Regions from separate parts of the Marinobacter sp. Arc7-DN-1 genome, predicted to be linked through region 3. Evidence: predicted binding sites of a transcription regulator. Region 3 holds the regulator's gene; each other region holds the start of a gene.
The links. The regulator LexA, encoded in region 3, represses DNA repair genes until DNA is damaged. The targets are predictions, from matches to a motif close to CTGTNTNNNNANACAG.

Region 1: the regulator LexA is predicted to act here: its motif matches at 3,007-3,022, upstream of recA (recombinase RecA).
Region 2: the regulator LexA is predicted to act here: its motif matches at 2,504-2,519, upstream of recN (DNA repair protein RecN).

Annotation. Positions count from the first base shown of each region.
Region 1 is NZ_CP031848.1:3,982,878-3,990,292, forward strand. It holds gene mutS (DNA mismatch repair protein MutS) at 1-2,372, opposite strand, end outside; gene D0851_RS18715 (nicotinamide-nucleotide amidohydrolase family protein) at 2,455-2,955, shown strand; gene recA (recombinase RecA) at 3,121-4,167, shown strand; gene D0851_RS18725 (flavodoxin family protein) at 4,185-4,655, shown strand; gene D0851_RS18730 (PilZ domain-containing protein) at 4,671-5,048, opposite strand; gene D0851_RS18735 (Lon protease family protein) at 5,266-7,415, shown strand, end outside.
Region 2 is NZ_CP031848.1:1,999,569-2,006,983, reverse strand. It holds gene D0851_RS09430 (outer membrane protein assembly factor BamE) at 1-87, opposite strand, end outside; gene fur (ferric iron uptake transcriptional regulator) at 216-626, shown strand; gene recN (DNA repair protein RecN) at 745-2,424, opposite strand; gene grpE (nucleotide exchange factor GrpE) at 2,702-3,301, shown strand; gene dnaK (molecular chaperone DnaK) at 3,392-5,317, shown strand; gene dnaJ (molecular chaperone DnaJ) at 5,396-6,523, shown strand; gene dapB (4-hydroxy-tetrahydrodipicolinate reductase) at 6,572-7,372, shown strand.
Region 3 is NZ_CP031848.1:1,055,542-1,062,956, forward strand. It holds gene D0851_RS04910 (sigma-54 dependent transcriptional regulator) at 146-1,597, opposite strand; gene D0851_RS04915 (SOS cell division inhibitor) at 1,668-1,997, opposite strand; gene D0851_RS04920 (DUF6586 family protein) at 2,241-2,759, shown strand; gene D0851_RS04925 (hypothetical protein) at 2,811-3,071, shown strand; gene D0851_RS04930 (cell division inhibitor SulA) at 3,076-3,567, opposite strand; gene lexA (transcriptional repressor LexA) at 3,610-4,218, opposite strand; gene D0851_RS04940 (amidoligase family protein) at 4,438-5,439, shown strand; gene D0851_RS04945 (gamma-glutamyl-gamma-aminobutyrate hydrolase family protein) at 5,432-6,172, shown strand; gene D0851_RS04950 (SIMPL domain-containing protein) at 6,204-6,890, shown strand; gene D0851_RS04955 (translocation/assembly module TamB domain-containing protein) at 6,893-7,415, opposite strand, start outside.

The DNA of each region.
Region 1 (7,415 bases), 1.4 Mb from region 3:
TTGCGGATCACATCCTGGGGCACGCCGGCCAGCTTGGCCACCTGAAGCCCGTAGCTCTGGCTGGCCGGGCCATCATGAACGTTGTGCAGGAACACGATGCTGTCGTCGTGCTCTGTGGCCGTAAGGTGCACGTTCACCGCGTGTTGCAGCTCATCCGCCAGTTGCGTAAGCTCGAAATAATGGGTGGCAAACAGGGTGTAGCAACGGATTTCCCGGGCCAGGTGCTCCGCGGTGGCCCAGGCCAGCGACAGGCCATCAAAGGTACTGGTGCCACGGCCAACCTCGTCCATCAGTACCAGGCTGTGTTCGGTAGCATTGTGCAGGATATTGGCGGTTTCGGTCATTTCCACCATGAAGGTGGAGCGGCCACCGGCGATGTCGTCTGAGGAGCCCATCCGGGTGAAGATCCGGTCTACCGGGCCGATTACCGCGCGGTTGGCGGGCACGAAGCTGCCGGTATAGGCGAGCAGGGCAATCAGCGCAGCCTGGCGCATGTAGGTGGACTTGCCGCCCATGTTCGGGCCGGTGATCACCAGCATGCGTCGCTGGGTGTCCATCAGCAGATCGTTGGGTACGAAAGGTTCATCCAGTAATTGCTCGACTACCGGGTGGCGGCCTTCCTCAATGTCAAAGCCTGGCGCTTCACTGAATTCCGGCGCTGAAAAACGAAGTGAGGTGGCCCGCTCCGCAAAATTGCTCAGCACATCCAGCTCAGCCAGGGCCTGCGCCGCATCCTGTAGCGGCGCCAGTTGACCGGCTACGGTTTCCAGCACGTCATCGTACAGCCCTTTCTCCCTGGCCAGGGCACGGCTCTTGGCACTCAGGGCCTTGTCTTCGAATTCTTTCAGTTCCGGGGTGATGAAGCGTTCGGCATTCTTCAGGGTCTGCCGGCGGATATAATCTACCGGGGCCTGATCGGACTGGGCCCGGCTGATCTCGATGTAATAGCCGTGAACCCGGTTGTAGCCCACCTTCAGGGTGCTGATTCCGGTGCGTTCCCGCTCCCGGGTTTCCACATCCAGCAGGTACTGGCCGGCGTTCTCGCTGATGTTGCGCAGTTCGTCCAGTTCCTCGTCGAAGCCTTCCTGGATGACGCCGCCCTCCCGGATAACCACGGGCGGGTTATCAATGATGGCCCGTTCCAGGAGATCCGCCAGTTCGGGGTATTCGCCGATGATGGTGGCGAGTCTGACGATGTGGTGTGAGTTCACCGGTTTCAGCGTCTCCTGAAGATCCGGCAATGCCTGGAAGGCATCCCGCAGGCGGGCGAGGTCGCGCGGGCGCGCAGATCGCAGGGCTACCCGGGCCAGTACCCGCTCAATATCGCCAACGGCTTTCAGCAGATCGTGCACCGGCTCGTAATGAAACCCGTCGAGGAGTGCGGACACCGCCTGTTGGCGCTGGCGGACAATCTCCACATCCCGCAGCGGCCGGTTCAGCCAGCGCCGAAGCTCCCGCCCGCCCATGGAGGTTGCGGTGCGATCCATCACCCAGGCCAGGGTGTACTGATGGCCGCCCATCAGGTTGGTGTCGATCTCCAGATTGCGGCGGCTGGCGGCATCCATTATGACGGCTTCATCCCGTCGTTCGCGGGTAAGCTTGCGAATATGGGGCAGGGCGGTGCGCTGGGTTTCCCTGGCATACTGCAGCAGACAGCCGGCGGCACAAACCGCGAGATTCAGGTCCTCACAGCCGAAACCGGTCAGGTCCCGCACCTGCAGCTGCTGAGTGATCACCCGGCGGGCGGTGTCCAGTTCGAACAGCCAGGGTCCCTGGCGCCGGATTCCGGTAAAGCCTTCCAGTATTTCCTGATAGGGGAAGTCCTCGCTGATCAGGATTTCCGCCGGTCGCAGCCGCTGGAGTTCTCCTTGCAGGGCTTCCAGGTTCTCCAGCTCAGACACGGCAAAACGACCGCTGGAAATGTCCAGAGAGGCAAAACCAAACTGTTCCCGGTGGTTATAGATGGCCACCAGCAGGTTGTCCCGGCGGTCTTCGAGGTAGGCATCGTCACTCAGGGTGCCCGGTGTAACGATCCTTACCACCTGTCGGTCGACCGGTCCCTTGCTGGTGGCCGGGTCGCCAATCTGTTCGCAGATGGCGATGGATTGACCTGCCCGGACCAGGCGGGCAATGTAGCCTTCAGACGAGTGATAAGGAATGCCCGCCATGGGGATCGGGTTGCCCCCGGACTGGCCCCGGGCGGTCAGGGTAATGTCCATCAGCTCGGCCGCTTTCTTGGCGTCTTCGTAGAAGAGCTCGTAGAAATCCCCCATGCGGTAGAACACCAGTTCATTGGGGTGCTGACCCTTGATCTTCAGGTATTGCTGCATCATTGGGGTGTGCTTGGAAAGATCGGTCTGAGCTGCTGACATGGACGGGTCCGGATTGCCTTGCTTTGGATGAAGGCGTGAATTGTAAGAAAATAACGGCCGTGATGAAACGAAGGAGGTCATTATGCTGGCCAGCGATCACGAATTGGAAGAGGCGGGTAACCGCCTCGGTGAACGGCTGCTGGAACTGGAGCGTACTGTTGCAACAGCCGAAAGCTGCACGGGTGGCTGGGTTACCAAGGTGCTGACCGACCGGGCTGGTTCCTCGGCCTATGTGCTGGGTGGTCTGGTAACCTACAGCAACGACGCCAAGCAGGCCCTGCTGGGGGTAACCCGGAAGTCACTGGATGAACACGGTGCGGTCAGCGAACCGGTTGTGCGGGAGATGGTTGCCGGTGCCCTGGCGGCCACTGGCGCAGGTGTGGCTGTTGCCATCAGTGGCGTGGCTGGCCCCGGAGGGGGAGGCGAGGAAAAGCCCGTTGGTACCGTCTGGTTTGCCTGGGGCAGTACCCCGGCTGACACTGTAGCGGTGGTCAGGCACTTTGAGGGGGACCGGGACCAGGTCAGGCGACAGGCGGTTCTCTTTGCCCTTCAGGGGGTTAACGGGTTTGTGGATGAGCACTGACGGCTTTCACATCAAGAGGGGTTGGTCTCCTTTGCCGGTTATGTTTTAATACTGTTCAAATATACAGGGAATTGGCTGGTTACACTGTACGGATTCCCGATTCACTATTACGCTGCCGGAGTCCTCACGGCTCCGGTGGCCAGGGCGACAGAGGGTTTTGCACTGATGGAAGACAACCGCAAGAAAGCATTGAGCGCAGCACTTGGCCAGATTGAGCGCCAGTTCGGCAAGGGCGCCGTGATGAAAATGGGCGACCAGCCCCGTGAAGCCATTCCTGCGGTCTCCACGGGCTCCCTTGGGCTGGATGTTGCCCTGGGTATTGGCGGCCTGCCTTACGGTCGTATCTGTGAGATTTACGGTCCGGAAAGTTCCGGTAAAACCACATTGACCCTGCAGGTGATTGCCGAGGCCCAAAAGGCCGGTAAAACCTGTGCCTTCGTGGATGCTGAGCATGCCCTGGACCCGATCTACGCCGAAAAGCTGGGTGTCAACGTAAACGAGCTGCTGGTGTCCCAGCCGGATACCGGTGAACAGGCGCTGGAAATCTGCGATATGCTGGTTCGCTCCAACGCGGTAGACGTGATCATCGTCGACTCCGTTGCCGCCCTGACGCCGAAAGCGGAAATCGAAGGTGAAATGGGCGATAGCCACGTCGGCCTTCAGGCACGGCTGATGTCCCAGGCGCTGCGTAAACTGACAGGTAACGTCAAGCATGCCAACTGTCTGTTGATCTTCATCAACCAGATCCGTATGAAAATCGGTGTTATGTTCGGCAGCCCCGAAACCACCACCGGCGGCAACGCCCTGAAGTTTTACTCCTCCGTGCGTCTGGATATCCGCCGCATTGGCTCGGTAAAAGACGGCGATGAAGTGGTAGGCAATGAGACCCGGGTGAAAGTGGTCAAGAACAAGGTGTCACCGCCGTTCAAGCAGGCTGAATTCCAGATCATGTACGGCAAGGGCATTTACCACATGGCCGAAGTGCTCGATATGGGCGTGAAAGAAGGCTTTGTTGACAAGTCCGGCGCCTGGTATGCCTACAAGGGTGACAAGATCGGCCAGGGTAAGGCTAACGCCTGCAAGTTCCTGGAAGAAAACCTGGATATTGCCAACGAAATCGAAGCTGCGGTGCGTGATAAGCTGATGCCGAAGCCGGTCTCCAGGAAAGAAGCCGTTGAGGCACCGGCGGAAGCCAGCGGCGAATTGCTCTAAGCATCTGCGGGGGAGGTATGGATAGCAAAAAGAAACTGCTCATTGTTGCCCATGCGCCTTCCCCGAATACCCTCAAACTGAGGGAAGCTGTGGAGCAGGGTGCTTGCCATGAAGACGTCGGGAACGTTGAAGTAACAGTCCTTGCTCCCCTGGATGCCGGCCCTGAGGATGTTCTTGCCTGCGACGCGATCATCCTGGGTACCACCGAAAACCTCGGGTACATGAGCGGGGCTTTGAAGGACTTCTTTGATCGCAGCTACTACCCCTGCCTGGAGAAAACCCAGGGTTTGCCCTTTGCCTACTACATCCGGGCTGGTCACGACGGCACCGGTACCAACCGGGCGATCGAAAGTATCACTACCGGGTTGCGCTGGAAACGGATTCAGGACCCTCTGATCTGCCGGGGCGAATACCGGAATGAGTTCGAGGAACAGTGCCGGGAGCTGGGCACGTATGTGGCTGCCAGCCTGGATGCCGGGCTTGTCTGACGACGCGGAAATGGCTTAGCTGGCGAACCGGTTATAGAAGCCTTCGATTCGTGACAGGGCGTTGTCCACCGCTCGTGAATACCCTTTCTTGTCCCGGCAGTAGCTGAACTGCACGCTGATGCGATAACCGGTCTGAAACGGCTGGCAGTCCACCACCCGGGCGCATACCCTCGATTCACTGATGTACTTGCCGTCAAAATCCATGAATAGCCGGGCGCCCGGATCCACTGGCCTGGGGCACAGTATTGCCATGCCGTAGCGGTTAAGATCCAGACAGGTGGCGGGTGTGGCGGGCTTGCCACGGCTAAAAAAGCCGCGCTCCCGAAGTTGAACCTTCAGGCAGGAAGCGGGATAACGATCCTTGATTCTGCGATCTGCGGAATCACTGGTCATACGCTGGCATCCGTTGCGTGCATTGTATTTTTTGCCGGGAGATGAAGTGTAGTTCCGGAACAACTGCCTGAAAAATGAACGCTGGCAAAACTGTGAACTGACCAACAAATTCCTGCGCATTGTGCGCAACCCCAGAAATCTGCTCGCTGAACGCGACATGGCCGACTGCAGAATCTACAATGACCGGCCAATGAGTCAACCGTTACAGGACCGAACCTTGAAGTCACTGTCCCTGCACCAGCTTTACAAAGCCTGTGTTCTGAAAGATCTGCCATTCAAAACCACCAGGCAACTGGAACCTCTGGCCGAAATCGTGGGCCAGAACCGTGCCCAGGAAGCCGTGCGTTTTGCCCTGGCGATGCCCCATGGCGGTTACAACGTGTACGCCGTTGGCCGAAATGGCCTGGGCAAACGCACCATGATGCTGCGTTACCTGGAGCACCATGTGGATACCGATCAGCAGAGCCATGACTGGTGCTATGTAGCCAACTTCGAGGAGCCCCGTATTCCTAAGCTGTTGCAGCTTCCGGCGGGCAAGGGGACCCAGCTTAAGCAGGATATGGAAAAGCTGATGAGCCGCCTGGTAAAGGTGATTCCCCAGACCTTCGACAGCGACAGTTTTCTTGAGCGCTCGGAACAGCTGAAGAATGAATACGGCAAGAAACAGGAAGATGAACTGGAAAAAGTGGCTGCCCAGGCCAAACGCAAAAAAGTCAGCCTGACCGTGACCACGCCCGGCGGTTACCGATTGGTTGCCATGAATGGCGAGGAACCGCACACCGTGGAATCCTTCCAGGCGCTGACAGACGAGCAGCGTGACAAGTTTGAAGACATCATCAACAAGCTGGAGAAAAAGCTTCGGCAAGCCCTGCGCAAACTTGCTGACTGGGAACAGGAATACGCTGACAAACAGCAGGCGCTGAACCAGGAGACCCTGGAGAGTATTTCGGGCCATCAGGTTGATGAGCTGATCGAGAAGTACAAGGATCTTCCCGACGTGGTCGCCTTTTTCGAGGCGGTCCGGGCAGATCTGGTGGAGAACCTCGAGATTTTCCTGGACGATAACGAGGAGCAGGCGGCGATTGCCTACGCGTCCCTCGACAAGAAAATGCCCCGCCGATACCTGGTGAACGTGCTGGTGCACCAGAAAACCAACGAGGTTCCCATGGTGGTGGAGGACAATCCCACCTACCACAACCTGTTCGGGTACGTGGAGAACGTTACCTACAAGGGCACCGTGTTTACCGATTTCTCACTGATCCGCCCGGGCAGCCTGCATCGGGCCAACGGCGGTTACCTGTTGATGGACGCCATCAAGGTGCTGGAGCAGCCTTTCGTGTGGGACGGGCTGAAGCGTGCCCTGCGTTCGAAATCGATACAGATTAACTCCCTGGAGCGGGAGCTGACCCTTTCCGGCACCATTTCCATCGAACCGGAATCAGTCCCGCTGGATGTCAAAATTGTCCTGTTTGGTGATCGCGAAACCTGGATGCTGCTGCAGGAGTACGACTCGGAATTTGCCGAGCTGTTCCGGGTAACAGCGGATTTCGAGAACGAGATGTACCGCTCTGATGACAGTCAGTTGCTATACGCCAAGTTCATTGCCAGCCTGGTAAGCGAGAAATCACTGCTGCATTGCTCAAACAAGGCGGTCGCCCGGATTATTGAGCACAGTGCGCGCATGGCCGAGCATCAGGACCGTTTGTCTCTGCATGCGGCGGATATCGCCAATCTGCTTCGGGAATCGGATTTCTGGGCCCGGCAGGCAGGGGCGCGGCTGATCCAGGATACTCATGTGGAGCGGGCCCTGGAAAGCGCCAAATACCGCAGCAGCCGGATTCGCGACCAGTTCTACGATTCCATCCGTGATGGCTCCACACTCGTAACTACTGGTGGAACCTGCGTTGGCCAGGTGAATGCGTTGTCGGTGTTGTCCACGGGCGGGTTTGAATTCGGACTTTCCAACCGCGTGACCGCGACCTGCTATTATGGAGATGGTGCGGTGATCGATATTGAGCGCGATGTGAAGCTCGGCGGCAACCTTCACTCCAAGGGCGTGATGATCCTGAGTTCCTGGCTGGCTTCCCATTTTGCGGTTAACGATCCGATGCATCTGTCGGCCAGTCTGACCTTCGAGCAGAACTACGGTGAGGTGGATGGCGACAGTGCGTCTCTTGCGGAACTGTGCGCGCTGGTATCTTCCCTGTCCGGTATTCCGGTCCGCCAGGATCTGGCGATTACCGGATCCGTAAACCAGTTTGGTGAGGTTCAGCCCATTGGCGGTGTGAACGAGAAAGTGGAAGGCTTTTTCACAACCTGTCAGCTCAAGGGTGGGCTCTCAGGAACCCAGGGCGTGATCGTGCCAAC
Region 2 (7,415 bases), 940 kb from region 3:
TCCCTGTTGGACGTTGATCTTGTAAACGCCCGGGAAACCACAACCGGATAGAACGAGAGTGAGAATGAGAGCTGTGAGCTTTTGCATCGCCGGGGGAAATCCTCTATCTTGAAATCGCCTGCCCGAGGCAGGTGTGACACGGGTTAACCGTTTACGTTTAATGGCGGCTTCATCATACCGGAAGCCGTGAGGCACACCAAAGAGTGAATAGTAACATGTCATCTGAAAACGCCGAATTACGAAAAGTCGGTCTGAAAGTGACTCTGCCGAGAGTGAAAATCTTCAACATACTGGAGACGGCCGAAGAGCATCATCTCAGCGCCGAGGATGTTTACAAGAAGCTTCTGGATCAGGGGGATGACGTGGGGCTGGCGACGGTCTACCGGGTGCTGACGCAGTTTGAGGCGGCAGGGCTGGTGCTGCGCCACAACTTTGAAGGCGGCCATGCCGTTTTTGAAATGGCCGGTGATGATCACCACGATCATATGGTTTGTACTCAGACCGGTGAGGTTATCGAGTTCTTCGATGAAATGATTGAAGAGCGTCAGAAGAAGATCGCCAAAGAGCGCGGTTACGAAATCGTGGACCACAGTCTGATTCTTTACGTCAAGCCGATCAAATCCTGATTCCGGCCCGCGGAAGCGCCAGGTAGAAGGAAGCGCCAGGCAGAAAAAGGGGGCGGGTGTTCAGGCCCGCCCCAACAGCTCTCAGGATCGAGAGGGGTAGAGGTTTGGTTCTTTCGGGTCAGTGGTGAGTTGCCTGACCCTTTGAAAACATTTCCCTGGCATGAGCGATCGTATGGTCTGTCATGTCCACACCGCCCAGCATTCGTGCCACTTCGCTGATTCTGCCCTGGTCGTCCAGTGTTTCGATTTTTGAGAAGGTGGCATCCTTATCAGTGAACTTGCTGACGAACAGGTGCTGATGGCACTGGGCCGCGACCTGCGGCAGGTGGGTGACACAAAGCACCTGACCATTGCTCCCCAGTGTGCGCAGCAGCCGGCCAACCACTTCGGCAGTGCCGCCGCCGATACCGACATCCACTTCGTCAAAGACCAGGGTCGGTGTGGTTGAGGTCTGGGCGACCACCACCTGAATCGCGAGACTGATACGTGACAGCTCGCCGCCGGAGGCAACCTTGGCCAGTGGTCGTGCCGGTTGCCCGGGGTTGGCGCTGACCAGAAATTCAATCTCCTCCAGACCGTGGGCCGCAGGTTCTTCGCCGGTGTTGCGGTTCAGATGGGTGATGAACTGCATGTTGGGCATGCTCAGCTGGCCGAGCTCTGCGGCTACGCGCTGGTCAAGCTCGGCGCCAGCCTTGGCGCGTGCCTCCGACAGTTGGCCAGCCAGCGCATCGAACCGGCTGCGCTGGCTGGCCAGTTCCGCTTCCAGCTGTTCCAGGCTGCCTTCTCCCCCTTCCAGTTCGGCCAGTTCGGCGCTCAGGCGCTGGTGCAGTTCCGGCAACTCTTCCGGGGTAATCCGGTGCTTCCGCGCCATCTGGTAGATGGCGCTCAGCCGTTCTTCCACTTCTGCCAGCCTGGCAGGATCCGCCTCGTAATCCTCGACAAAGTGGCGCAGGTTGTCGCCGGCTTCGCTGATCTGGATCTGGGCCTCGTTCAGCATCTGGATGGTGTCGGCCAGTGCCGGCACGTCTACCGGAAGCTGTTCCAGCTGCTGCAGGGCCTGGCGGACCAGATCGGCGGCGCTGGTCTCGTCTTCCGTGCACAGCAGGGCAGCCTGATGGCTGTTGTGCAGAACCGTGTCCGCCTGGCTCAGCTGTGCCTGTTCCTGTTCCAGCTGCTCCTGCTCGCCACTTTCCAGTGCCAGGCGGTCCAGTTCTTCCACCTGGTAACGCAGCAACTGAAGCTTGGCTTCCGCTTCATCGGCGTTTTGCTGCCGTTCGATCAGGCGCTGGCGGATCTGGTTCCAGGTTTTCCACGCCTCCCGGGTATCGGCGGCCAGGGCCTCGGCGCCGGCAAACTCATCCACCAGTTTGCGGTGTGTTTCCTTGCGCAGCAGGGACTGGTGCTGGTGCTGGCTGTGGATGTCCATCAGCACGCCGCCAAGTTCCTTGAGGTGATTCAGCGGGCAGGGCTGGCCATTGATATAGGCGCGGGAACGGCCGTCTTTGCTGATAACGCGGCGAAGTATACAGTCATTTTCATCATCCAGCTCATGCTCTGCGAGCCACTCGGTTGCCTCGGGGATGGTGGATACATCAAATGTGGCCGTGATGTCCGCGCGCTTGGCTCCGTGGCGAACTGCGCCGGCATCCGCACGGCCGCCCATGGCCAGGCCCAGGGCATCCAGCACGATGGATTTGCCGGCGCCGGTCTCGCCGGTAAGTGCAGTCATGCCTTTGCTGAACTGGAGTTCCACCCGTTCGGCGATGGCGTAGTTGGAAACCGTGAGCTGGGTAAGCATGCAGATAACCTCCGCGACTTTCTGAAAACCGGTTGAGCAGTCTTATATTACTGTTCGATGCTGTGAATACATACAGTAACTGTGAATATATACAGGGTTTTTCCTGTTTGCAAACCTGTGATGTGATTTTCTTCAGGAATGCAGGCGCCGGTGGTTGAAACCTGAAAGCGGGGCCCCATATCCGTTCGCAACGACATTTTTCCGGCGCGCTGCGGCCGGAGCCCATGTTCAACCGGCCACAGAAAAGAAGGCCGCTGAAGACCAAGCAGGAGTAGCCATGAGCACTGATGAGAACCGCAACGAGCACGAGGAGCTGAACGAAGCCCTTGAGGCTGCCAAAGAGGAAGCCCGGACGGCTGAAGAGGATTCCACCGAAGGCGAAACGTCTGAGGTGGATGCGCTGAAGGCTCAGGTTCAGGAGTTCCAGGAGCAGATGCTGCGCTCCCAGGCCGAGATGCAGAACGTGCGCCGTCGTGCCGAGATCGATGTGGAGAAAGCCCACAAGTTTGCCCTGGAGAAGTTCGTCAAGGAGCTGTTGCCGGTTGCAGACAGCCTGGAAAAGGCGGTTGAGAGCACCGAAGGCCAGGAAGAGTCCGGCGAGCTGGTGGCTTCCATTCGGGAAGGCGTGGAAATGACGCTGAGCCTGTTCATGTCCAGCCTGAAAAAATTCAATGTTGAGCCGGTTAACCCGGTGGGCGAACCGTTCGACCCCCGGCAACACGAGGCCATGTCCATGGTGCCGGCCCCGGACGCCGAACCCAACAGCGTGGTGGCCGTAGTGCAGAAAGGGTATCTGTTGAATGGCCGTGTGGTACGTCCGGCCATGGTGGTCGTCGCCAAAGCAGAAGATGCACCAAAAATTGATGAGCAGGCTTGAAAAGCCGATTAAAGCGCCAATATAGCCATTAAATAGCGACAGCGGAGGCCGGGCCTCCGGGAAAGCATTCAGAAGAATTGGAGTGACTCAATGAGCAAGATTATCGGTATAGATCTGGGAACGACCAACTCCTGTGTAGCCATCATGGATGGCGACAAGGTCAAGGTTATTGAAAACGCCGAGGGTGATCGCACCACCCCGTCCATCATCGCCTACACCGACGATGGTGAAACCCTGGTTGGCCAGTCAGCCAAGCGCCAGGCGGTCACCAACCCGAACAACACCCTGTACGCCATCAAGCGTCTGATCGGTCGTCGTTTTGAAGACGACGTGGTTCAGAAAGACATCAAAATGGTGCCGTACAAGATTGCCAAGGCGGACAATGGTGACGCCTGGGTAGAAGTTAAGGGCGAGAAAATGGCGCCGCCGCAGGTGTCTGCAGAAGTTCTGAAGAAGATGAAGAAGACTGCGGAAGACTACCTGGGCGAGAAGGTAACGGAAGCGGTTATTACCGTTCCGGCGTACTTTAACGACAGCCAGCGCCAGGCCACCAAAGATGCGGGCAAGATTGCCGGTCTGGATGTGAAGCGTATCATTAACGAGCCGACCGCGGCTGCCCTGGCCTATGGCATGGACAAGAAGAGCGGCGATCGCACCATCGCAGTTTACGACCTGGGTGGTGGTACCTTCGATCTGTCCATCATCGAGATCGCGGACGTGGACGGTGAGCACCAGTTTGAGGTTCTTGCCACCAACGGTGACACCTTCCTGGGTGGTGAAGACTTCGACCTGAAAATCATTGAATTCCTGGCAGACCAGTTCAAGAAAGACAGTGGCATCGATCTGCGTGGTGATTCCCTGGCGATGCAGCGTCTGAAGGAGGCTGGCGAGAAGGCCAAGATTGAGCTGTCCAGCAGCCAGCAGACTGACGTTAACCTGCCGTACATCACCGCGGATGCGTCTGGTCCCAAGCACATGAACGTGAAACTGACCCGCGCCAAGCTGGAATCCCTGGTGGAAGACCTGGTTCAGCGCAGCCTTGAGCCCTGTAAAGTGGCTCTGCAGGATGCCGGCATGAAGGCCGCCGAGATCGACGAGGTTATCCTGGTTGGTGGTCAGACCCGTATGCCGCTGGTGCAGGAGAAGGTAAAAGAGTTCTTCGGCAAAGAGGCTCGCAAGGACGTCAATCCGGACGAGGCCGTGGCCATGGGTGCTGCTATTCAGGCAGCCGTGCTGTCCGGTGATGTGAAAGACGTTCTGCTGCTGGACGTAACCCCGCTGACCCTGGGTATCGAAACCATGGGTGGCGTGGCGACTCCGCTGATCGAGAAGAACACGACTATTCCGACCAAGAAGTCGCAGACTTTCTCTACAGCGGAAGACAACCAGACCGCCGTAACCATTCACGTGGTTCAGGGTGAGCGCAAGCAGGCTGCCCAGAACAAGTCCCTGGGCCGTTTCGACCTGGCCGACATTCCGCCGGCCCAGCGCGGTGTGCCGCAGATCGAAGTCACCTTTGACATCGATGCCAACGGTATCCTGAACGTGTCCGCGAAGGACAAGGCCACCGGCAAGGAACAGTCCATCGTGATCAAGGCTTCTTCCGGCCTGAACGATGATGAAATCGAGAAGATGGTTCGTGACGCCGAAGCCAACGCTGACGAGGACCGCAAGTTCGAAGAGCTGGTCCAGGCCCGCAACCAGGGCGACGCGATGGTGCACGCCGTTCGCAAGACTCTGAAAGAGGCAGGCGACAAGGTCAGCGACAGCGAGAAAGAGTCTATCGAAGCTTCCATCAAAGAGCTGGAAGAAGCTCTGGAGGGTTCCAACAAGGAAGACATCGAGGCCAAGACCCAGAAGCTGACCGAAGTCTCTTCCGAGCTGGCCCAGAAGATGTACGCAGATCAGGCCGAGCAGGCACAGCAGGCTGGTGGGCAGGAAGATGCCCAGGCAAAGCAGGCTGACGACGCCGTGGACGCCGAGTTTGAAGAAGTGAAAGACGACGACAAGCGATAAATCTGAAGTACATCAGGCAGTTGGAAAACGCGGGGGCATCTCCGCGTTTTCCGCGTTTAAAAACAGGGTTTTAACAGCATGGCCAAGCGCGATTATTACGAAATTCTCGGGATTTCCCGGGATGCGGACGAGAAGGAAGTCAAGCGAGCCTATCGAAAGCTCGCGATGAAGTACCACCCCGACCGTAACCCGGACGACAGGGAAGCCGAGAACAAGTTCAAAGAGGCCAGCGAAGCCTACGAAATACTGGCGGACCAGTCCAGGCGGGCGGCGTACGACCAGTTCGGTCACGCCGGCGTAGATGGTCAGGCCGGTGGTGGGTTCGGAGGCGGCGGAGCCAGCTTCTCCGACATCTTTGGTGACGTATTCGGCGATATCTTCGGTGGTGGCGGCGGCCGTGGCCGCAGCACCCGTGGCGCCGACCTGCGTTACACCCTGGAGCTGGACCTGGAAGAAGCCGTCAAAGGCAAAACCGTCCAGATCAAGATTCCCGGACATCGCGAATGTGAAGTGTGTGGCGGCAGTGGCGCCGAAAAAGGCTCCCGCCCGGAAACCTGCGGTACCTGTAAGGGTATGGGGCAGGTACGTATGCAGCAGGGCTTCTTTACCGTGCAGCAGGCGTGTCCCACCTGCCGCGGTTCTGGCCAGATCATCAAGAACCCCTGCCAGGCCTGTCATGGCCAGGGTCGGGTTCAGGAAGAAAAGACGCTCTCTGTTAAAGTGCCGCCCGGCGTGGATACCGGCGACCGTATCCGCCTGTCCGGTGAAGGCGAAATGGGGGTCGATGGCGGACCTCCCGGTGACCTGTACGTACAGATCGCCGTGCGCGAGCACTCCCTGTTCACCCGTGATGGCCGCAACCTCTACTGTGAAGTGCCCATCAGCATCGTGGATGCGACCCTCGGCGGTGAGCTGGAAGTGCCGACCCTGGATGGCCGCGTGAAGCTCAAGATTCCGCCCGAAACCCAGACCGGCAAGCTTTTCCGCCTGCGCAACAAAGGCGTTAACCCGGTTCGTGGCGGCCCCGCAGGCGACTTGCTGTGCCGGGTGATTGTGGAAACACCGGTAAACCTGACCAAGCGCCAGAAAGAGCTGCTGAATGAGTTCCAGAAGACCCTCGATGCCAGCAACGGAAGCGATCACGGCCCCAAGAAAACCTCCTGGTTTGAGGGTGTGAAGAGCTTTTTCGACGAAATGAAATTCTGACGGGCCAAGCTCTTAGGGTTCAACAAGGGTTAAAAAGGGAAAGCGAGCATGAGGGTAGCAATCATCGGCGCCGCCGGGCGCATGGGAAAAGTGCTGATCGAGGCCGTTGACGGTACCGAAGGCCTTGAACTCGGTGCCGCCGTCGTAGAGCCGGGCAGCAGTCTGATCGGTGCCGACGCCGGCGAAATGACCGGCCTTGGCAAAACCGGCGTGAAAATGGCCGGCAGCCTGGCCGACGTGAAGGATGATTTCGATGTCCTCATCGATTTCACCTTCCCGGACCTGACCCTGGAAAACGCCGAGTTCTGCAAAGCCAGTGGCAAGATGCTCATCATTGGCACCACTGGCATGTCCGACGCCGAAAAACAGCAACTGGCTCTGACTGCAGAATCCACACCCGTGGTGTTTGCGCCTAATATGAGCGTCGGCGTTAACGTCGTCCTCAATCTGCTGCGCACTGCCGCTGCGACCCTGGGTGACGACTACGACGTCGAAATCATCGAGGCCCATCACCGCCACAAGAAGGACGCTCCTTCTGGCACCGCGCTTCGGATGGGTGAGGTTGTCGCTGATGCCCTTGGTCGCGATCTGAAAGAATGTGCCGTCTATGGCCGCGAAGGTTTTACGGGTGAGCGTACTCGCAGGGAAATCGGTTTTGAAACCATCCGTGCCGGTGATGTGGTGGGCGATCACACTGTGCTGTTCGCTACCGAAGGTGAGCGCATCGAAGTGACCCACAAGGCCAGCAGCCGGATGACCTTTGCGAAGGGCGCCATGAGGGCGGCGCTCTGGCTGAAGGGTAAGCCGGCCGGACTTTATGATATGCAGGATGTTCTGGATTTGAAGTGAGGGCTTTTCCCGTGGACAAAAACCGCCATATTTTTTACAATGA
Region 3 (7,415 bases):
TTGAATTTTTCTATATATTTCAGACAGAAAGGGAATTACCTGGAAGGGGGATGACAATTTTACGTCGGCCAGAAACGAGAACGGCGCCTCAGGTTACGAACCTTTGACGCCATTGCTGGAAACGCTGTCACCCCTAAAAAAGGTTTCAGGACTCTTCGGACTCCTCCTCCCGAAGCCCGTACTTGCGCACCTTCTCCACCAGGGTTGTGCGCCGGATTCGCAGCTTTTCGGCGGCCCGAGCGACCACGCCGCCCGCCTCGTCCAGAGCCTGCTGGATCAGCTGCTTCTCAAGGTTCGAGAGGTAGTCCTTCAGATCAATCCCGTTCACTGGCAGCAGCGCTGGTGCATCCAGCCCCACCAGCCCGGGTATACCCGAAGGCATTCCGGTGTCCTCAACCGGCCGGTTCTCATCGTAATCGTCAACATACCGAAATTTCTTGGGCAACTCCTGCACACCGATGACGCCGTAAGGATGCATGATGGCCAGTCGCTCCACCAGATTGGCCAGCTCACGCACGTTGCCCGGCCATTCATGGCGACAGAGACTCATGATCGCCGCCGAATTCATCCGCAGGGAGCCGCGCTTCTCCTTTTCCATCCGGGAGATCAGCTCGTTAATCAACAGGGGAATGTCTTCCACCCGCTCACGCAACGACGGCATTTCGATCGGAAACACGTTCAGCCGGTAATAAAGATCTTCCCGGAAATCCCCGGCCTCAATCATGTCCTCGAGGTGCTTGTGGGTTGCTGCAATGACCCGGACATCCGCCGACTGGGTGCGATTGCTACCCACCCGTTCGAACGTGCGCTCCTGCAGAACCCGCAGAATTTTAACCTGCATATTGAGCGGCATATCCCCGATTTCATCCAGAAACAGGGTGCCTCCCTCTGCCAACTCAAAACGCCCCACCCGGGCGGTAATCGCCCCGGTAAAGGCGCCTTTCTCATGGCCGAATAATTCACTTTCCAGCAACTCGGCCGGAATGGCGCCACAGTTCACGGGTACAAATGGTTTGTCACGGCGGGAAGAATGATAATGAAGGTTGCGGGCCACTACTTCCTTGCCGGTACCGGATTCACCGGTAATCAGGACACTCACGTCCTTGTCGGCCACCTGCTCCATCAACTGCCGTACATGCTGAACCTTGCGACTGGTGCCCACAAGGCTCCGGAAAAGCTGAAGGCCTCGCTGCTGGCCGCGCTCCCGGGAACGGCTGAACTGATCCCGGTAGACCTGCGCACGGTAAAGCGAATCCACGAACTTGGTATAGTTCAGCGGCCATTCTATGCGGGCAATAATACGGGCGCTGTCATCATCGGACACGCCTCTGAGCTCCGGATGGCCCAGCAAAAGCAGAGGAACCCCCTTAACCGCCTTGCACAGAGCTGTAATGTTGTCGGCGGCACCGGCATCTTCGCCGTTCACCACCGCCGTGGAAATATCCGAAAGGCTCTCCTCGTCGCCACTGCTCAAAAGCGCCTTCGCTTCGTCGCCGGCAAGGACCTGCTCCTCACCAATGAATTCAAGAATGGTGACCATGTCCCGCAATCTTGAATCATCCTCGCTCAGCACCAGCACTTTGTTATTTTTAGACATTCAACAGAATCTCTTGAGGGATTTGTGCGGTATTTAAGACTGTAAGGACGACTGAGTCAATTTTATGACGCTATTTTCGCGGATTTGAAGATATGTTTTGATAGGCCCTGGCCGCGCTGCGGTTCCGGTTGACACCTTTGAGGCCGGCTTCCGCTTCCTTGCGGGCAATGCGGGCAGATTCATCCGCAGCGTCAATAAACTGCTGCAGTTGCTCCAGCCGGTGCCGCACCGGCTCCGGTTCCAGCTCTCCAGTCTCCAGGGCAGCCATCAGAGGCTCAACTGCAGGCTGAACCTTGTTGTTCAGCTGTGCCAGTGCGTCCCAGTCCCTGTCCGCCAGCGCGCGACCGAGATCTGCCATCAGCCGGTCCAGGTGTTCCAGTTGAGCCTGAGAATCTGCCATTTAATTCTCCTTTAAAATCAACGTTAAACCAGAACCAAGCCGTCGGTGCAGTACCGCTCCGCCTTGAGGTCGTAAGTCGTTTCCATGGTAGTCCAGAATACCGGCTCACGGTAATAACTGATATTGTAAATCCTCTCTGCCGCCCTTTGCGAAAGACAGCTGCAGAAATTTTCTGTCAGAAATGGTACAGTGGCGGATTAATTTTCCGGGGTTAAGCCCACGTTCCGGGATCGCAGGTGTTTCATGGCCTCACAATGGCATTCACTGGTTTCGCAGAAACTGTTCCTTGCCCGGACGTTGCTCGGTCAACTTGACTGTGCAACGGACCGGAATCGGAATGAGGAACACGCACCTAACGAAGCAGAGCAGGCGTTACGTCGCGAAGCGGCGATACAGGGGGCCACGGAGTTACTCTTGAGGTCCAGGCGTCTGCTGCTGGTAATGATTGCCCGGCTATACCAGAAAAAGTCTGAAGAGCCTTCAACACTGGGCGAGCTGGCCAAGGCAATCGGAGAGGAGTCCAACGAAGTAAACCGGCTGCGGGAGATTGAGCACAGAGCCGGAAGCTGGTGGAACCATCTGGATCAGCTGGAAATGGCCCAGAGCCGGCCGCCGGCAACCCGAAAAACAGTCAGTACGGAAAATATCATCGCAGTATCCGCCGACTCAGGCCCGGACCGGTCTGCTCCGGCGTTGCTGAACACACTCAATGCCGTCAAACACTTTGCCGACGATCTGGAAGAACAGCATAGCGAATGGTAAGCGCATAAGGCTGCCCATTATCCGGATCTCAACAACTGAAAGGTTTACTGAATGTCACCATCGTTTTTTGAAATTGTACAACTGACCAATGGCGACTATGCCCTGCGCCGCATCGACGATGACAGTGCGCCGCTGGTAAAGATCTCGTTCTCGGAAGAAGCGCGGGAAATGATGGAAGACCGCGACCTGTCCGTTGCCAAGGCGATGATCGCCGCGGGTATTGAAGCTGTCGGCAACGTTGCACACGATATCGACTGGGAAGATGACGAACTGGACGCCCCGGACGCCCAGCCCTCCTACACCCTGCACTAAGCGATTAACGCTGCCTTAACACTACACCGTGGCTGTTACCCTGTGCAGACGCCTTTTGCAGGGAATCGAAGGCGGCACGGCCCAGTTTCCGGGTCCACATGACAACCGCATGGCAAGTACCTGCGCTCAGGGCACGCTCAGCCAGTTCCTGCGCAGGGTATTCCGTGGTTGAGCGGAGCACCAGCAACTCGCCGGCAATAATCCCGTGCATCTTCTGCCATTTGCTGACCAGCGCTTGAGGTGGGTCAATCCACGCCAGCCAGCGGTTCTCCTGGTTCAGCTGAGTCAGCATAGGCAGCAGCAACTGGAAGTTTTCCACCTGCCCCTGCGGCAGAATAATTTCAGTCACGTTTCCGGTAACAGGCGCTTCCGTGGCGTCCTGAGTGCGTCGGGCGCGAATAACGGAACGTTGCTCGCAGCCGGCAGCTGCCGGCACTGAACAGGACAGAGCGCTGTGTTGGTATGCCAGATTCTGGTTAAAGCTCAGTTGTTCCATAATTCACCCGTTCGTCAATAAATCCGTGGTTATCCGGCCTGATCAGTGAAGATCAGAGCGGCGGATAACACCCACACCCAGTCCTTCAATGAACAGTTCCTGTTCTTTCAGGTCTACCTCGATGGGCGCGAACTCGTCATTCTCAGCGATCAGGTAGACTTTCGGACCTTCCTTGCGAAAACGTTTAACCGTGACTTCATCACCTACCCGGGCAACGACCACCTGGCCGTTATGGACATCCTGGGTGCTGTGAACCGCCAGCAGATCGCCGTCCAGAATACCAATGTCCTTCATGCTCATACCCCGTACCCGGAGCAGGTAATCAGCCGGTGGTGAAAAGAACTCCGGCCGAAGGGTGCAGTGATCCTCAATGTGCTCCTGCGCCAGTATCGGACTGCCGGCGGCCACCTGACCAATCACCGGCAAACCCAGATCCTCTTCTGCCTCGGGCAGACGGATGCCCCGGCTTGCCCCGGGCACCATTTCAATGGCGCCCTTGCGGGCCAGCGCCCGCAGGTGCTCTTCGGCGGCATTGGCTGAACGAAAACCCAGCTCGGCCGCAATTTCTGCCCGGGTGGGCGGATAGCCGGTCTCGTCAACGTATCGGCGGATGATGTCCAGTACCTGGGACTGCCTTGCTGTAAGCTTCATTGAGCGACTCCGCTTGATCAGGGCCGGTATGTCCGTTTTCAAAGAGGGGTGCCCCGAGGGGCGCCGGCCAACCTGTTTTTATATACAGTCATTTGACTATATACAGTGTTTTATCCAGTGTAAAGTCGACACCCTGATTTTCTTGCCAGTGCTTAAGGATGACGATCAATGCCGGTGTGATATGGTGGGGCCATGACTCACTACCTACCAGGGAGCACCATGACACGGACCAAGGCCTGCAGGATGCCCGATGTTCTGAAAACCGCGGATGGAAAGGAGCGCAGGGTTGGCGTTGAAATTGAAATGTCCGGTCTGGGCTACGACGAACTGGTGGCTCTTGCCGCAAAGCTTCTGGGAGGAACACCGGTCCTCCGGTCGCGGTACGTGACAACACTGAAGACAGAGCTGGGTGAATTCACGATTGAACTGGATTCCGCCCCCATCAAGGAGCTTGATCTGGCCGATGAGCGGCTTCCCCGTTCGATTCGGGAACTGGGCGGCCAGGCCATGGATGTGATCGATGCCGCCGCGGAACGGATCGTGCCACTGGAAATCATCAGCCCGCCGCTGCCATTTACCAGTCTGGAAACGGTCGAATCTCTGGTCGATAATCTCCGCGAGGCCGGCGCCCTTGGCAGCCGTGAGGCGATCTACTTCGCCTTCGGCCTCCAGCTCAATCCCGAGCTGCCGGACCTCAGGCCGGCAACGCTGGTGCGTTATTTCCAGGCCTTCACCCTGCTGTACGACTGGCTCAAGGCCAGGCACCAGCTTGATGTCAGCCGCAAGTTCACGACCTATATCGAACCCTGGCACAGCCGATATACCGAACTGCTCATGGAAGACGACTACCAGCCGGAACTGCCGCAGTTGATGGACGATTACCTGGAGTTCAATCCAACCCGGAACAGGGCCCTGGACCTTCTGCCCCTGTTTGCCCATCTCGATCATGAACGGCTGGATCGCCACGTTCGGGACCCGAGAATCAAAAGCCGGCCAACCCTGCATTACCGGCTTCCGGATTGCGATATCAACAACCCGGGCTGGCATTTCTCATCCGTTTGGAATGACTGGGTGGTGCTCGAACAATTAGCCAGCAATCCGGACGATCTGTCGGAGATGCGCGCTCTGTTCCGTGAAGGCGGTAAACTCAACCTGCATAATCTGACCCACAGCTGGCAGGAAACCACCGAAGACTGGCTGGCCAGGAAGGGCTATGTCTGAGCCGCCTGAAACCCCCGGCCGGGAACCGGAAATACCGGGACTGACCATCGGCATCAGCGGCCCCGCACGAAAGAGCCTGGCACATCGGCTGATCGGCCTCGGCCTGAGACTGCATGGTGCCCGGACCTACTACATTCGTCCGGGCTCCCGGGTGGACGTCTCACTACTGGACGGACTGGTGCTCTCCGGCGGCACCCATGTTCATCCGGAGCGCTATGGCCAGGAGTCGCAGGTAACCGCGCGCTATGATCGCAAACGGGATGCCACCGACCAGGCGCTGCTGGAGCAGGCGGAAAGAATTGGCATACCTGTGCTCGGCATCTGCCGCGGCGCCCAGTTCATCAACGTTTTCCACAACGGATCCCTGTGCCAGAACGTGACACCTCTGCGAGTGAACACACGGCATCGCCCTCTGTTGTTACCACTACAGACGGTTCGTCTGGTTGAACCCAGCCGGCTACGGCAGGTGATGGATTCCCCGGTGATCGGTGCCAACCGGATTCACAGCCAGACCATCAAGCGCCTGGGCCGAAACCTGCGCGTTACCGCCGTCGACAACGATCTGTTTGTTCAGGCCATTGAAAACACTCGGGGCCAGTGGCTGATGGGCATTCAGTGGCATCCGGAGTATTTGCTTTACCACAGTGGGCACAGACGCATCTTCCGCAATTTTGTGGACGCCGCCCGCCGATTCAAACTGGCACGCCTGGAACCGGATACCGGCGAGGCCTGATATCAATGCTGTATGCACAGGAGGAACTTCCATGGCCGGACGGAACCAAGAGTCCCGTTGTCTTCTTACCCTGGCACTGATGGTGCCGGCTCTGACCCTGGCGGGGGAAGTCACCCTTACCGGCGAGGGCAGTGTTCGCTATGAGCCGGACAGTGCACGGCTTCAGTTTACCGCCAGCGCCGAACATGCACTCCCGCGGAAGGCGACGGAACAGGTGGCGGCTCTGGTGGCCCAATGGCGAGACGGCATCCGCCGCTATCGGGACCAGCTCGGGGAATATTCCGACTCCACCGTCCACCTTTATACCCGCACCCTGCCCCCCGAAGCACGGGGCGAAGATCCGCAAAAGCAGGCCGTGGCCTCCCAGACCATCAGCTTCAGCATCAATGACCTGACGCTGCTTAACCCCTTGTTGCAGCAGGCTCAGGCCCTGGGACTGGACTATAGCCTGGGGCCACACCAGTTTTTCCACTCCGATGAAACGGGCCTGGAACAGGAGGCATTGGCCAGGGCCATTGCCGACGCCAAAGCCCGCTGCAGTTTCGTGGCAGGCCAGTTGGACCAGACCTGCGGGGATGTCGTAACCATCAACGTCAATGGCGGCCATCGTCCCGTGCCAATGATGATGGCGGAAGCCAAAGCAATGTCGGATACTGTATCCAGCGTGGGTGAACGGGAAATCCGGGCTTCGGTCAGTGCCACCTTTGAGCTGGACTGAGCTCAGAAATCCCGGGTATAGAAGATATCCAGAGAAGCCGCCAGACCACTGGCGGCTTCCAGGTAAATATTCTTGCCAAGGTCATACCGCAGCGCGACGGTAGTAATCGGCTCGAAAATCCCCACGCCATACCGGACACTCAGTTCATCGGTCAGATAGCCACTGGCCACCACCGATGTCTGCTCACCCGAACCCTCTGCCTCGAGCGTCAGTTGTCGAATGCCAAACTCCTCACCAATCTGCCCTGTAACCTTGTTCGCCTGGGTCAGCCCCAGCGACAGCGCCGCCCGGCTCATCTGCCCCTCATCGCCCCGGCTCTGGGGTGCCCTGCCCAGAATGACATAGGACAGCGCGTCTGTCTGCGGCATATCGGGATTGGAGAAGACCTCCGTCTCGGGCGACTGCACGGGTCCGCTCAGGCGAATGCCGGCAACAACCGTATCAACGGTCCGCACTGCTTCAATGTCCAGATAAGGCTGGGTCAGATTACCGACAAACAGCAGTCGGGCCCGCCTCAGCTCAAGC